DNA from 3 places in the Virgibacillus sp. M23 genome. Region 2 is predicted to be linked to each of the others. Evidence: riboswitches for the same ligand, from Rfam matches in the RefSeq annotation. Region 2 holds a riboswitch; each other region holds the start of a gene.
What was found. A riboswitch is a leader RNA that binds a small molecule or an ion and turns the genes downstream of it on or off. The one in region 2 is predicted to bind thiamine pyrophosphate.

Region 1 (3,282 bases), on a different contig from region 2:
CCTTATCGTCAAGTGGCAAAGTTATCTGCACCAGCAGGGTTATTTAACATTAACGAGCCAGTAATATTTGGTTTGCCAATTGTTTTGAATCCTGCAATGTTAATTCCTTTTATTTTGATACCGGTTACGTTAACTGTTACGTCATATATAGCATTGGCGACTGGACTAGTTCCAAGAACAGTAGCGATCTTGCCGTGGACAACGCCACCAATATTAAGCGGTTACTTAGTAACTGGAGGAAGCTGGCGTGGAATTGCCTTACAGGTATTTAATTTAACGCTTGCTGTACTTATGTATATACCGTTTATAATGGCAGGAGTTAGAACACTAAGACAACGAAAAGAGGGTTAATACAATGGAAACAACAGAGGATGTTCAAATGTTATCTTTCCAAATTATTTTACATGCTGGAAATGCAAGGTCACATGCGATGGAAGCAATTTCTCATGCAAAGGCATACCAGTTCAACGAGGCACGTCAAAAGATTGAAGCGGCTGATAAAGAATTTAATGATGCACACCATATGCAAACAAAACTTTTACAGGAAGAAGCAGATGGAAAACAAACGAATTTATCCGTAATATTGATCCATGCGCAGGATCATCTAATGACGGCTATGACAGTGAAAGACTTAGCGGTTGAAATGATAGACATGTATGAGAAAATACAAACATTGGAGGGATAATAAAATGAAAATTATACTAGTTTGTTCAGCGGGGATGTCAACGTCTATGCTTGTTAAAAAAATGAAGCAGGCAGCTGAGGAGCGGAATCTAGATGCAGAAATAAATGCAGTTGCTGAATCACAGTTAAAAAATGAATTAGATAATCTAGACGTTGTATTAATTGGTCCACAGGTTCGCTATTTAGAAAAGAAAATTAAAGAACAGGTTGAACCACATGGCATTGCCGTCGATGTAATCGATCAAATGGCATACGGCATGATACAAGGTGATAAAGTTTTAGATCAGGCAGTAGAGCTTGCAAAATAATTTCATACATGAAAGGAATAGCTGCCTGTTTTCTGAAGCGCTGGATTACAGCGCAGCTATTTTTTTATCGTCTAGGAAATAGTGAAATTTGCCAATATGGATAAATAGGCGCGTTTTGGGCCGCGTCCAGCCCCCAGAACTAGGCGACATTCATGTTGTTTGGTCGTATAGCGTTTTAAAGGGATTTATTAGTCTGTTAAAGATGAGCTATCAGAGTTTTCTTATTTAGACCTTTACAATTTATACCAATCTTGTTAAGCTGTTTTTGTTAGAAAATTTAATAGGAAATGTTACAGCACTAGGGGAGCTATTTGGAATAGCTGAGAAAGACGTATTCGTTTTGACCCTCTGTACCCGAACAGGATAATGCCTGCGTGGGAAAGTGTGGTCACCAAGGCTACATAAATGTTGACTGCATTCACAAGGAATGCAGTTTTTAATTTAATGTATAGCAAATCGTTCTCTGTTTTGCAGGTAGTCAGTCTAGTTTTGATCTCGATAGCTCTTTCTATGTGCTGGAAGTCGATTTCTTATTGGGAGGCGATTTTCATGCATGAACAATGGGGATTTTTAGAAAATGTACCACATGATGCTTCCATTAATATGGCATTAGATGAAGCCTTGCTTCATTGGCATTATGAAGGGAAAATACCGCCGACATTACGGTTTTATCGATGGATGAAACCGACACTTTCGATTGGTCATTTTCAAAAAGTAGATGGAAAAATTGACTTAGAAGGTGTAAAAAAACATCAATGTCAGTTTGTACGCAGAATGACAGGTGGAAGTGCGGTATTGCATGATGATGAATTAACATACAGTATTGTTATTTCTGAGGATCATCCTATGATAGCTTCTTCGATTCGCCAAGCTTATTATGATTTGTCGAAAGGAATTCTAAAAGGTTATCAAAACTTAGGAATAGAAGCAACCTACGCTGAATCATTTTCCAAGGAGAGAAGTAGTATTTGCTTCGAGCGGCCTGCTTTTTATGAAATGGTTGCAGATGGTAAAAAACTCTCAGGAAATGCACAAACTAGAAAAAAAGGGGTACTGCTTCAGCATGGATCGATACCGATAACCATGAACATTGATTTGCTATTCGATCTATTTTTATTTCCTTCAGACAAATTGAAAGAAAGAAAAAAACAAGGCTTTTGGAAAAAAGCAACAACAATTAATCAGTTAACAAATCAAGCGCATTCGTACGAAACAATTAAACCTGCTTTTATGGAGGGGTTCTCGAAAGGACTAAACATTAAGTTAGAGCCTTTTTCATTAACGAAAAGTCAATGGGATGAAGTATATAAACTTGCTGAAACAAACTATTCTGATGAGAACACGAGAAAAGGAGCGGTCACCCATGCCTAAAGATCAGACGTATATTCGAAAGCCTGAATGGTTAAAAACAAAGTTAAATACGAATAAATCATACAGAGGACTAAAAAAACTAATGCGTGATAATCGCTTAAACACTGTATGTGAAGAGGCACGTTGCCCGAATATTCATGAATGTTGGAGTGAAAGAAAAACAGCTACCTTTATGATTCTTGGAGATACATGTACACGAGGATGCCGTTTTTGTGCTGTAAAGACTGGACTGCCAAATGAACTGGATTGGGGAGAGCCAGAAAGAGTTGCGGATTCTGTTGTTGTAATGGGGCTTAGACATGTTGTTGTAACAGCAGTTGCTCGCGATGACTTAAACGATGGTGGTGCTGCCGTTTTTGCTGAAACTGTTCGAGCAGTACGAAGAAAAAATCCTGGCTGTACTATCGAAATTCTACCTTCTGATATGAAGGGTGACTATGATAGTCTGCATACACTTATGGATAGTGCTCCAGATATTTTTAACCATAATATTGAAACGGTAAGGAGATTAACAAAACGTGTACGTGCCAGAGCGATGTATGACCGTTCCTTGCAGCTACTTCAACGGGTAAAAGAAATTGCTCCAAACACACCAACAAAATCTAGTATTATGGTAGGTTTAGGAGAAGAAAAAGAGGAGATTATTCAAGCGATGGATGATCTGTTAGCACATCAGGTAGACATTGTAACAATTGGTCAATACTTACAACCAACTAAAAAACATTTAAATGTAGAGCGTTATTATCATCCTGATGAGTTTAAAGAGCTGAAGGAAATAGCTATTAATAAAGGCTTCAGGCACTGTGAGGCAGGTCCATTAGTTCGTTCTTCCTATCATGCAGATGAGCAAGTAACACAAGCTTCTGCACAGCGTCGAATTAATTATATGAAGGGCTATGAGAAACAGGAAAATAAGGAA
Region 2 (3,282 bases):
CTGCTCGGATTGCAGCGGGTACCAAAAGCGCACATATTAGGGGTACTGCTGGTGTTGGCCAAAAGAATAGAGATATCAAATAGGTAGCAATAACTAAAACAAAATAAGATATATGACCATTTACCATTATTTTTTGTATTGGCTGAATCATTCGTTTATCTGCACCTAAATCACGTAATGAATTTAATAACGCGAGCATAAAGGTGATGATTAAAAAAATACTAAATAGTTCTTGTGCTGCTACAAGATTTGCATGAAATATTGCGGTAAATCCAGCAATTAGACTACCTTTATAAACCCACGCAATAATAAATGTACCAAATAACGTTGGTAATACGATTCCCTTCCGCATGACCATTGTGCCTATAATTAGTAAGGTAAACAAACCATATAAAATATGGGATATTGAAAGCTCCACGCCAACCTCTTCCTCTCCAATGGATGTGCTATAGCCTATGCAATTCGTACATGTTTAGTTCTTCTAGCGTTGGGTATGATAATAATGAAAGATTGATAAGGAGGTAATTTTAATGAAACCATTTATAAAAGAATATACAAATGATCAGCAATTAAAGGAAGCTATTCAAATACTAAAGGATAAAGGTATTCATAAAGAAGATGTGTATGTTTTATCCCATGATGATGATCGAACAAACCGAATAGCTGATGGTGCGGATGCGAATACCATAGGAATAAGGGAAATGGATATTGGACATGCCGTTGGTAATCTTTTTAGTACACAAGGTGATGAACTAAGAACGAAATTAACCGAAATAGGATTCTCTCAAGCAGAAGCTGAAAACTATGAGGAAGATATGGATGAAGGAAAAGTACTCTTGATTGTAACTAACCATGAGGAAGTTAATAGGTATTTACAATAAAAGCATAAATCTCTACTATACAGTAGTTTTTCATAATTAAACGTTTTAATCTGTCAGTAAGAAAAAGATAACTTGCTTATGATAGGCAAGTTATCAATGCTGTTTCACCAATTCTAATTGGGTGAAGCAGCTTTTCTCATAGTCTAGGAAGAAAATATAAAATTTACCCATTTGGATAAATAGGGGCGTGTTGAGCCGCGTCCAGCTCCAGCGCCCAGAAACGATGTGACTTCACAATCGCCCGCCCTACGAGCTGACTAGCTCCAGTCGCTACGTTTCTAATGCGCTTTTGTTATGAAATAAAGATAATAAAGAGCTTGGGAAAAAACAAAATATTTCTTACTCTGAATAATCATTTTATCAGTCTCGATAATAATTGCCGCAATTGATTAAGCTTGATTTCACCTCTCACTATAACTCTAAACTACTAAATAGAAAATAGTGGGCAAAATCCTCGAGTCAATAACTACCCACTAATCTTCGTATATTTATTATGAGGAAAACTCCTAGATTAAGCGGACATACGTAATAGTGTACGTGGTTGTTTTTGAAATAAAAAGAACACAAGAACCGTACTTAATATAAAGCCAGGTAACATGTACGATCCGTTATATAGCAACGAGTATAACCATACAGGCTGACCTTCTGGCGCAAATTCACCAAAGAATACAATCCCTCCAGTGAAATGGGCTAAAAAGCGTAAAGCTGATCCTAAAAACACGCCTACAGCAATATAATATAGGCTTGTTTTCGTTTTTCCTTCTTTAACTGCTGCTTGGACAGGTTTTGCAAAAATTCCTGCAAAACCTAATACGGTAAACGCAACAATATAATCTAAGAACCCTTGTAGGGGTACGAAGACTGTTGGCCCAAATAATAATTGTAATCCTCCCAACAGCAATCCAGCTAATAAACCGCCCTTGACCCCCCAGCGAAATGCGACAATAAAAATCGGTATCATCGCAAAGGATATGGAGCCACCTTGAGCCCAAACCTTAAATGATAAAAATGGTATAAAATCCAATAAAAATGCAAAAGCTGCAAAAATGGCTACTTCTACTAAAAATAATGTGCGCCTCATATCTTTCTCCTCCCCTTTTTTATGCAGTTAAGTAACTTATCCATACAAAAAAAGCAATGCCAAGGGGAAGACTTCCTGATGGGGAATCTGCTCACATTACTTTTCTGTCCATCAAAAAAGCCACCATCCCTACGCTAGTACTAACTAACAGGTTCAAAGGGTAAGAACAGTTATGTTCACTCTCAGCCAATTGGCTCCCCCTGTAGGCTTCTAACTTATATTTGCTTCTTTTGTCTTACTGTTTAGTGAAACTTCAATCAGTGGGGGTTTTTGTTTATACCTCTGATTGAGAGATAAACTAATCAGACATTTACCGGCAGTCGATTCCCCCACTTACCAATAATGGTTTCACTTTATTCCTTGAAGTGGGGTTCTTACTATCAGTTACATGTGGAATAAATAAGAAACTACTTTTCACTGCCTATTTACTACAAGTATTGTACATGACATATCGTAAAAACACAACAGCGTTACAACGAAAGATATTCGTCAACATCATTGACACATAATTGAATAGCAGCTTCCCAGAATTCAGGCTTAGTTAAATCTGTATCCAAATGTTTTTTAGCAAGATCCTCTACGTTCATGCGACCAGTATCCCTTAAAAGCGAAATATATGCATCTTCAAAACTATCTTCGTTTTCTTGTGCTTTTGCATAGATACCTAGACTGAAAAGATAACCAAATGTATAAGGGAAATTGTAAAATGGCACCCTTGTTATGTGAAAATGTAATTTAGATGCCCAAAAATTAGGATCATACTCCGATAATGCATCACAATATGCCTCTTTCTGTGCTTCTATCATCAAATCGTTTAATCTTTTCACTGGCACTAATCCTTGTTTCCTTTCTTCATAAAAACGCCTTTCAAAGATAAAACGGGAATGTATATTCATAAAAAAAGCAATGCTCCGCTGAATCTTATCCTCTAATAAACTTTTCTTTTCCGCAATCGAACGTGCGCTTTTTACCGACGCATCTGCAACAACCATTTCAGCAAATGTTGACGCTGTTTCAGCAACATTCATTGCATACCGTTGATTAAGTCCATTTACATCATTCATTACATGTTGATGATAAGCATGCCCTAACTCATGAGCTAACGTTGCAATATTAGATGAAGTACCTGAATAAGTCATAAAAATGCGTGTTTGCTTACTATCAGGGAAACTTGTACAAAATCCTCCCGGACGCTTATTTGGACGATCCTCAGCCTCAATCCACCTATTTTCAAAGGCCATTTTCGCAAAATCAGCCATTTGGGGACTAAACTGAGTAAAATGTTCGACAATAAAGTCAGCTCCTTCTTCAAACGACGAA
Region 3 (3,282 bases), on a different contig from region 2:
AATAGGTATATTCTGTGATATTATTAATAATGGATAAAAGGCTTCCCTAACTGTCGGAATGAGATGAAGACAAACAGCAACGAGCGTACCTACACTGCTGCCTATCATAAATCCGATAATCGATAGTTGGATAGTCGATTGTAGATGACTAGCATAATTTGGCCAGCCATTGACAGCTTCTTGCCATATTACACTTGGAGCAGGTAGTAGCCAAGCTGGGATCGAAAAAATACGACAAGCTATTTCCCAACTGATAAGGAAAAGGATGAGGACCAGAGCTGGTCGCCATCCCTTTTCTCGCAATCTTCTCATTAGCGATACTTCTCCGTTAATTGTTCCATGGAAGCTCCAGAAGGTTGATAAAGAACCTTCACCTGTGAAATAACATTTTCACAACCAATTTCAGTCATCCTTTTATTCATCTTCTCAATAATTCCAAATAGTTCTGCAAGATCACCTTGCATTGTAGTTTCTAGTGGACTTACCTGATACTTAACTCCGGAATGATCGATAATCTTAATCGCTTCATCCACATACGGAATAACATCTTCACCATTTTTCGTTTTCGGGATAATTTGAATACTAACTAGTGCATCTGCCATCATTTATTCCTCCTTTGTTTCTGGTAAAAACTCATTTGTAAATGCTTTTTCACTATCTAACGGTTTATCTAACAGCTCATTCTCATACATCCAATTGGCGTAATTCTCCCATACCTCTTGCTTTTGTTTCCCCCACTGGTCCGCATCATCTTGATACTTTGACGCTAACCAAGCTTGACTTGCTTTTACTAATTCTGCATCCAAATCAGGAACAGCGTTAATTAAGATATCAGCGGCTTCCTCTGGTTGCTCAATTGCTAGATTATAACCTTTAGATACTGCAGCTAAGAATTGCTTAACTGTTTCTGGATCATCTTTGATCATTTTTTCATTGGTAGCTAAAACCGGCGTGTAATAATCTAAATTTGACGAATAATCGGTTAAATACACCATATTAATTTCTTCATCACGGAGCTCTGCCTCTACACCAGTCCAACCATAATAAATCCACGCAAAATCAATATCTCTTTTCACCGCAGTAAAAAAGTCCGTATCGCCCATGTTGATAATATCAACTGATTCTACATTAGCATTTTCCTGCTGCATGAGTGAGGTTAGAACCGCTTTTTCTACCGGAGCTCCCCAGCCACCATATGTTTTATCTTCAAAATCTTTAGGTGTAGTAATCTGTTTATTCTTGGGTGAGGCAAAACCTGAGGTATTATGCTGTATAACAGCAGCAATGGAAACAATCGGTATATCTTGTACACGAGCTTCAGTAATCCCCTCCTGATAACTCACACCAAAATCTGCTTTACCAGATGCAATTAACTGATCTGCTCCCGCTTCACCAGGCATAATTATGTCCACATCAAGGCCTTGCTCTTCAAAATATCCCTTCTCTTTTGCAACATATAATCCTGTATGATTCGTATTTGGTGTCCAATCAAGTACAACAGAGATCTTTTTCTTTTCTGTTGAGTCATTGTTCTGCTGACTTTGTTCTTTCTCTTCTGTACCACATGCCGTTAATATAAGCAGTGTAATCCCTAAACTAAGCAGTAAAAGCTTCTTCAATGTTTTCCTCCTCTTGAATACCTTTCTCATTGTAAGGAACAGCGTATGTATCATCTTGTTTGACTGTAATTCCTTCGCTAAGAATAAAAGCGCAAACACCCGATTAGCAACGCAGCGACGATTCAACGGAGATAAAGGACTCACGGTGAGCTTGCGAGCCGATGATGATTTAGATTAGGGCGATTCATGATGAAGTAGCCTAGTTTCTGGGCGCTGGAGCTGGACGCAGCTCAACACGCAAATTTTATAATTTCTTAGACTATAAAAAATGCCCTAGATGGTTAATCACCATTAGGGCATATACAACTTAATATTTGATGTATCAAACATGTTCCCTACGCTGGTTTAAACCAGATCAGGTTCTAAGAGTCAGTACCTTACGGATACAATCTCAACCAGCAACACTGGTCCCCCTACAACTTTAGTATTCTATTATTAATTCCATAGTAACTATGACATAATTCGTCCATTTAATCAAGTTTAAGAAACTCAAAAAATATAGAAACTTCTATGAACATAGAAGCAACTTCTGCATAAAGTGACACTTTAATCAGTGGGGGTTTTATTTATCCCACATTGATTGTTAGCACCACAGACCTAAAATCCTTTGAACCGACCGGACATTTACCGGCAATCGATCCTCCACTTCCCCATAGTGGTTTTACTTTATTGCTTAAAGTGGATTATTACTGCCAGTTATATGTGTGGGATAAACCTATAAAAAACCTCTTAAAGTATAACCACCATACCTTAAGAGGTTTTCTTCCCTATTTATTTAGGTTATAGAACGCTGTCTTACCAGCATATTCACCCATGCCTGCTAGCTCATCTTCAATGCGAAGCAGTTGATTGTATTTAGCTACACGATCTGTTCGAGAAGGTGCACCTGTTTTGATCTGACCTGCATTAGTCGCTACAGCAATGTCAGCGATCGTTGCATCTTCTGTTTCTCCTGAACGGTGTGAGATAACCGCTGTATAGCCAGCGCGTTTTGCCATTTCGATTGCTTCGAACGTCTCTGTTAATGTACCGATTTGATTAACTTTTACTAAGATAGAGTTTCCAATACCTTGTTCAATACCTTTGGAAAGCTTATTAGTATTTGTTACAAATAAATCATCTCCGACAAGCTGTACTCGTCCACCAAGACGATCTGTTAATACTTTAAATCCATCCCAATCATTTTCATCTAGTCCATCTTCAATGGAGATAATTGGGTATTTGTTGATCATGTCTTCATACCAATCAACCATCTCTTCAGAAGTACGAACAACACCTTCACCTTTTAGATTATATTTACCATCTTCATATATTTCTGAAGCAGCAACATCCATTGCAAGCTTCACTTCTTCTCCTGGCTTGTAACCAGCAGCTTCAATTGCTTCCACAATTGTTTGTAAAGCTTCTTCATTAGAAGCAAGGTTTGGTGCAAATCCGCCTTCGTCACCAACAGCTGTGTTATACCCCTTTGATTTTAATACATTTTTCAATGAATGGAAAATTTCAGCACCCGTACGTAGTGCTTCTTGGAACGTTTCTGCTCCAACTGGCATAACCATAAACTCTTGAATATCTACGTTATTATCGGCATGCTCACCACCATTAAGAATATTCATCATTGGTGTTGGTAGGGTTTTTGCATTAAATCCACCGAGGTAGTTAT

Region 1: it holds a riboswitch for thiamine pyrophosphate, as region 2 does, so the genes downstream of both, RVS70_RS19105 (lipoate--protein ligase family protein) here and thiT (energy-coupled thiamine transporter ThiT) in region 2, are expected to answer to the same signal.
Region 3: it holds a riboswitch for thiamine pyrophosphate, as region 2 does, so the genes downstream of both, RVS70_RS07070 (ABC transporter substrate-binding protein) here and thiT (energy-coupled thiamine transporter ThiT) in region 2, are expected to answer to the same signal.

What each region holds. Positions count from the first base shown of each region.
Region 1 covers NZ_JAWDHA010000072.1:5,945-9,226, forward strand. Annotated here, with positions in the region: gene RVS70_RS19090 (PTS sugar transporter subunit IIC) at 1-351, shown strand, start outside; gene RVS70_RS19095 (PTS lactose/cellobiose transporter subunit IIA) at 356-685, shown strand; gene RVS70_RS19100 (PTS sugar transporter subunit IIB) at 690-992, shown strand; TPP riboswitch at 1,283-1,390, shown strand; gene RVS70_RS19105 (lipoate--protein ligase family protein) at 1,542-2,363, shown strand; gene lipA (lipoyl synthase) at 2,356-3,282, shown strand, end outside.
Region 2 covers NZ_JAWDHA010000080.1:6,860-10,141, reverse strand. Annotated here, with positions in the region: gene RVS70_RS19875 (hypothetical protein) at 1-418, opposite strand, end outside; gene RVS70_RS19870 (general stress protein) at 531-881, shown strand; gene thiT (energy-coupled thiamine transporter ThiT) at 1,393-1,962, opposite strand; TPP riboswitch at 2,071-2,173, opposite strand; gene RVS70_RS19860 (M3 family oligoendopeptidase) at 2,433-3,282, opposite strand, start outside.
Region 3 covers NZ_JAWDHA010000012.1:29,641-32,922, forward strand. Annotated here, with positions in the region: gene RVS70_RS07060 (ABC transporter permease) at 1-312, opposite strand, end outside; gene RVS70_RS07065 (MTH1187 family thiamine-binding protein) at 312-602, opposite strand; gene RVS70_RS07070 (ABC transporter substrate-binding protein) at 606-1,619, opposite strand; TPP riboswitch at 1,935-2,044, opposite strand; gene eno (phosphopyruvate hydratase) at 2,387-3,282, opposite strand, start outside.